Regions from separate parts of the Pectobacterium parmentieri genome, predicted to be linked through region 2. Evidence: predicted binding sites of a transcription regulator. Region 2 holds the regulator's gene; the other holds the start of a gene.
The links. Region 2 encodes CRP, which controls carbon source genes, mostly activating them, when cyclic AMP is high. Its sites were predicted from a motif close to ATGTGANNNNNNTCACAT; they were not measured.
Positions count from the first base shown of each region.

Region 1 (3,157 bases), 1.4 Mb from region 2:
CATTGGTTTGTTCAGAATACGCGTGCGGGTAAAGTGTGATAACAGGTCGCCCGGCATACCTTTTGGCAGCTCGATCGTGGAGTGGGAACCGAACAGCTTGATGTTACCGATGTAGCGGCTGCTGATATCCCCTTCGTTGGCGATAGCACCAACAATGTGGCGAACTTCAACACCGTCATCACGACCCACTTCGATACGATACAGTTCCATCTCACCCGACTCACGACGTTCACGACGCTGTGGACGGTCACCGTCACGGCTTTCGCGAGAATCACGCGGATCGCGGCGACGATCGCCACGTGAATCACTACGAGACTCATCACGATCGCGGAATTCGCGGCGAGGACGGAATGCTGGATCTGGCGGCAGAATCAGAGGACGTTCTCCCTGTGCCATTTTCAACAGCGCGGCAGCCAGCGTTTCGATATCCAGCTCTTCCTGCGGTTGCAGTTTCGTCAACAGCGCGCGGTACATGTCCAGATCGCTGCTTTCCAGTTGCTGCTGTACTTTAGCGGCAAACTTAGCCAAGCGACGTTGTCCCAGTAATTCCGCATTTGGCAATTCCACTTCAGGAATTGTCAGCTTCATTGTACGTTCAACGTTGCGCAACAGGCGACGCTCGCGGTTTTCTACAAACAGCAGTGCACGACCTGCACGACCTGCACGACCAGTACGACCAATACGGTGGACGTAAGACTCGGCATCCATCGGAATATCGTAGTTCACTACCAGACTGATACGCTCAACGTCCAGACCACGTGCTGCAACATCGGTCGCAATCAGGATATCCAGACGACCATCTTTCAGACGCTCCAGCGTTTGCTCACGCAGCGCCTGGTTCATGTCACCATTCAGCGCGGCACTGTTGTAACCGCTGCGTTCCAGCGCTTCTGCCACTTCCAGCGTTGCGTTCTTGGTACGAACGAAAATAATCGCCGCATCAAAATCTTCTGCTTCCAGGAAACGTACCAATGCTTCATTTTTACGCATACCCTGCACCGTCCAGTAGCTCTGGCTGATGTCTGGACGCGTAGTCACGCTTGATTGGATGCGAACTTCCTGCGGATCTTTCATGAAACGGCGCGTAATACGGCGAATCGCTTCCGGCATAGTTGCAGAGAACAGCGCAGTCTGATGCGTAGCAGGGATCTGAGCCATGATGTTTTCAACATCTTCGATGAAGCCCATACGCAGCATTTCATCTGCTTCGTCCAGTACCAAACCACTCAGGTTGGACAGATCCAGCGTACCGCGTTTCAGGTGGTCCAGCAGACGGCCAGGAGTACCAACAACGATCTGTGCCCCACCACGCAAAGCGCGCAGTTGAACGTCATAACGCTGGCCGCCGTACAGGGCAACAACATTAACGCCGTGCATATGTTTGGCAAAATCATTACAGGCTTCAGCAACCTGAACAGCCAGTTCACGGGTTGGAGCCAACACCAGCATCTGCGGTGCTTTTAACTCAGGCTTTAAATTATTGAGTAATGGCAGAGCAAAAGCCGCAGTTTTACCGCTGCCGGTCTGTGCCATACCCAGCACATCGCGACCGTTCAGCAGGTGAGGAATACATTCAGCCTGAATCGGCGATGGTTTTTCATAACCCAGATCGGTCAGGGCATTAATAATAGGAGCAGACAGCCCTAAATCGGAAAAAGAAGTAGATAAATCAGTCATGTACACGTGCCTCATTAAATATGGCGGCCAGTCTACATAACTCGTCGTGAAAATTTTCAGTCATTTTCATTGAAAAGTGTGAACCGGCTCAAATTGGATTAAAAAGCGAACAAAAAAGCCCTCACCCGTGAAGGTGATAACCGAGGTTTTTCAGGCTGATTACGTGTTCGTCAGCTATTGCTGGTCCGATCCTGATAGGTCGTCTTGCTCTTGGCCTAATAGCGCCAATTCCAACAATGCATAGCGGTGCTCAACAAAGTTATGGACATTGTTGGCAACCGTCAGCTTGAACAGCGCCAAGGCGGTGTTCTTGTCCCCCAGACTTAGGTAGTGCTTACCTAAATAGAAGTCAGTTTCACTGAGATGCTCAGCGAGCGAAGTGTTATTCGTAGCTTCTTCCTGTAACCGCTGCATCAGTGTTTTTTCACTGATACTACCCAGGTAGAATTCGACAATATTCCATCCCCAAGGCCCTTTCTTTACGTCGTCATAGCGTTTCTTCAACGCAATTTTGGCCGCCTCTGGATTGATTTCTCGCTCCACAAGATACAGCCACAACGAACGGAAAGGATCATTCGGATCGTCTCGATAAAACGCCAGCAGATCATCCTGCGCTAACAGATAGCGACCGCCATAATACAAAGCGATGCCACGGTTTAAACGCGCGTAATTGTAAGTTGGATCAAGCTCTAGTACAGAATCAAACGCTTCATAGGCAGCATCAAAATTGCCTGCCTGCGTTAAATAGATACCCAAATAGTTAAAAACTTCTGGAATATCAGGGCGGATCGTCAGCGCTTGTGAAAAATCATTCCGCGCCAATGCCCGTAACCCGAGACTATCATACAGCACTCCGCGCTCATATAATAGCTGTGCTCGCTCATCATCGGTTAATGCCCGGCTTGCAAGGATTTGTTCCATGCGTGCTAGGATCACTTCCTGCTGCAAAGTCGGCTGTAACGGAATCGCCAATACTGCGTCTTTACGCCAATCCGTGTTGCTGCATCCTACCAGCATGAGTGCTGTTGCAACATAACACCAGCGCAAGAAAGGCTTCATTTCCCACTCCCGAAGACAAACATTGGATGAACATCCTGTCCCGGACCGCTCAACGCAAGGACATCCATACCCTTACGATATACACGGCACCTTGCCATAATCAGGCAAGGTGCCATAAGACCGTTTTCTAACAGTCGTTATTCCTCAGAAGACGGAGCTGCCGCTTCCTGAGTTTGTGCATTGGCTTCTTTGATGCTTAAGCGCACGCGGCCCTGACGATCAACTTCCAGAACCTTGACCGGCACTTCCTGACCCATCTGCAGGTAGTCAGTCACTTTCTCTACGCGCTTGTCAGCGATCTGAGAAATATGCACCAGGCCTTCTTTGCCACCGCCAATAGCGACGAAAGCACCAAAGTCAACGATGCGAGTCACTTTACCCTGATACACGCGGCCAACTTCGATTTCGGCAGTGATCTCTT
Region 1 covers NZ_CP015749.1:3,282,433-3,285,589, forward strand. The annotation lists gene A8F97_RS14895 (DEAD/DEAH family ATP-dependent RNA helicase) at 1-1,677, opposite strand, end outside; gene yrbN (protein YrbN) at 1,670-1,747, opposite strand; gene nlpI (lipoprotein NlpI) at 1,852-2,736, opposite strand; gene pnp (polyribonucleotide nucleotidyltransferase) at 2,874-3,157, opposite strand, start outside.
Region 1: a site for CRP is predicted at 1,754-1,771, ahead of yrbN (protein YrbN). Genes of this name have one in related genera too.

Region 2 (3,157 bases):
TCGATTTGCTCGTCGGCGTGGTACCGATCGTCAACCTGGAGTGGATCCAAAAGCTGATTCGTGACGTCAATGAACGTGGTCATTCGCGTGAAGCGGTGATGGATTCCGTCGTCCGCTCTATGGAAGACTACATCACCTACATCACGCCACAGTTTTCTCGCACACACATCAACTTCCAGCGCGTCCCCACCGTGGACACCTCCAACCCGTTTGCTGCCAAGTCAATCCCCTCACTGGATGAAAGTTTCGTCGTCATCCACTTTCAGGGATTGGATAATATTGATTATCCCTATCTGCTCGCCATGTTGCAGGGGGCGTTTATCTCCCACATCAACACGTTGGTCGTCCCCGGCGGAAAAATGGGGCTAGCGATGGAGCTAATCATGGCACCGCTGGTGCAGCGGCTGATAGAAGGGAAAGCCATCGAATAAGCAAAGCTGGGCACGGTGAGAACGTGCCCGAGGATAATACCAATCGTTTATGCATCGAGATACTCGGGCCGTCCACCGGGGTGAGGCCTCCCTACGAGAACCTCCCCCCCGGTGTTTCTCCTAATAACGGGCTCAAGTGAGCAGAATTAGTGCCCAGAGGAAGGAACTATGCCAGCGCTCTAATTTCGTGACTGTGCGTCACTTCAACGGCTTTGCCCAGCATCAATGCCACGGAGCAGTATTTTTCCGCTGATAGGGCAACCGCCCGCTCAACGACGTTATCGGTCAACCCTTTCCCCGTCACAATAAAATGCAGATTGATATGGGTAAATAAACGCGGCGCTTCAGAGCGGCGTTCCGAGGTTAATTTCACCTCACAATCTGCCACATCGTTGCGGCCTTTTTGCAGAATTGAAACCACATCAATCGCGCTGCATCCCCCTACGGACATCAACACCATTTCCATCGGACTAGGCGCTTTATCGCCAGAATTACCGTCCATCAATATCTGGTGCCCTGATGCCGATTCGCCCAAAAACGTTAAGCCTTCAACCCATTTTACCCGAGCCTGCATGATGCCTCTCCACTAAAATTTTTTTGAAAATTTATATCGTTACTGTACAAAAACCAGCGTTAATCAGAGCTTTGTCATGCTGAAGCGAGACAACACAAGACACATCATTAAAGCTGTGTTAAAACAAAAATAGAATAGACCTTTTCTGGACAAACCCAGAAACGAAGAAGATGATGACGTAGCCAGACATACCCAGCCACGTTTACGGTGCGGCAAGGTAGCAACCGGAAAATCAAGGGTACAGTGGTTCCAGTATATTCCCTGACGTCATTCTGCCTAGACTGAATTTTATTTTTTTAGCAGTTAAACACGCCGTACAGGGAACTCTGACCCCTGTAATTTGCGCAGTGAATTACAACAGAGGATGATAGCGAATGGTTCTCGGCAAACCGCAGACAGACCCAACTCTCGAATGGTTCCTTTCCCATTGTCATATCCACAAGTATCCATCGAAGAGCACGCTGATTCACCAAGGTGAAAAAGCAGAAACGCTTTACTACATCGTGAAAGGCTCTGTCGCAGTGCTAATCAAAGATGAAGAAGGCAAGGAAATGATTCTTTCCTACCTCAATCAGGGCGATTTTATTGGTGAGCTAGGCCTGTTTGAAGAAGGTCAGGAGCGCAGTGCCTGGGTTCGGGCAAAAACTGCCTGTGAAGTGGCTGAAATTTCATACAAAAAATTCCGTCAACTCATCCAGGTTAACCCGGACATCCTCATGCGCCTGTCTGCGCAAATGGCAAACAGACTTCAGGTGACTTCAGAAAAAGTCGGCAACCTCGCCTTCCTTGATGTGACTGGCCGTATCGCCCAAACATTACTCAACCTGGCCAAACAACCTGATGCCATGACACATCCGGATGGCATGCAAATTAAAATTACCCGTCAGGAAATTGGGCAAATCGTTGGCTGCTCGCGTGAAACCGTGGGCCGCATTCTGAAAATGTTAGAAGACCAGAATCTGATCTCTGCACACGGTAAAACGATCGTCGTTTACGGCACTCGCTAAATCCCTGTCGCGGTACCCTACCAATAAAAAAGCGTGAAGCCTCGGCCTCACGCTTTTTTTATGGCGAGTTTTCTGCTCGTCACCCCACGCGCCGTCGCAAGCGACGTTGAAAAACGTTCCCTACGTTTTTTATGGCGTGCCATCCCTGGCCGCCCCCCTGCGGGCCGTCGCAAGCGACGTTGAAAAACGTTCCCTACGTTTTTTTATCGCTGCTATTTTAAGAGCGTAACTCAGTTTCCTGCGTTAACGACCTGCGCAACAGCGTTGGCGAATTTCGCCATCCCCTGTGCAATATCATCTTCATCAATGATCAAAGACGGCACAAAACGGATGACGTTCGGACCCGCCATCAACACCATCAGCCCCTGTGCCGTTGCGGCAGCCAGAAATTCGCCCGCACGGCCATGCCACTGCGGTTTCAGTTCGGCCCCCAACAGCAGCCCCATACCACGTACCTGATCAAACACACCGTACTGCTGGTTGATTTTCTCAAGTTCACTAACAAAGCGATCGTGACGATCTGCTACGCCCGACAGCACTTCCGGCGTATTGATGATATCCAGCGCGGCTTCTGCCACCGCACAGGCCAGCGGATTGCCGCCATAGGTCGTTCCGTGTACCCCAACCGTCATGGCCGATGCGATCTCTTCCGTCGTCAGCATCGCGCTAATAGGGAAACCACCGCCCAACGCTTTAGCGGTTGTCAGGATATCCGGCGTAATCCCATAGTGCATATAGCTGAATAATTTACCGGTACGCCCCATCCCGCTCTGCACTTCATCAAACACCAACAGCGCTTTATGTTGATCGCACAACTCACGAACGCCCTGCAAAAACTCAGGCGTAGCGGGTGTAATACCGCCCTCTCCCTGAATCGGCTCCAGCACAACCGCGCAGGTGTGATCGTCCATCACTGCTTTAACCGCAGCCAGATCGTTGAATGGTACGTGCACAATATCGGCAGGCTTAGGCCCGAAACCATCGGCATACTTAGGTTGTCCGCCAACTGAAACGGTGAACAGCGTGCGACCATGGAATGCATTGTAGAAGGCGATGATCTTGGTTTTATACGGACTATGGCGTTTAACCGCATAGTGACGTGCCAGCTTAAATGCCGCTTCGTTAGCCTCTGCACCGGAGTTAAC
Region 2 covers NZ_CP015749.1:4,705,166-4,708,322, reverse strand. The annotation lists gene A8F97_RS21355 (phosphoribulokinase) at 1-431, shown strand, start outside; gene A8F97_RS21350 (OsmC family protein) at 598-1,005, opposite strand; gene crp (cAMP-activated global transcriptional regulator CRP) at 1,380-2,012, shown strand; gene argD (bifunctional acetylornithine/succinyldiaminopimelate transaminase) at 2,243-3,157, opposite strand, start outside.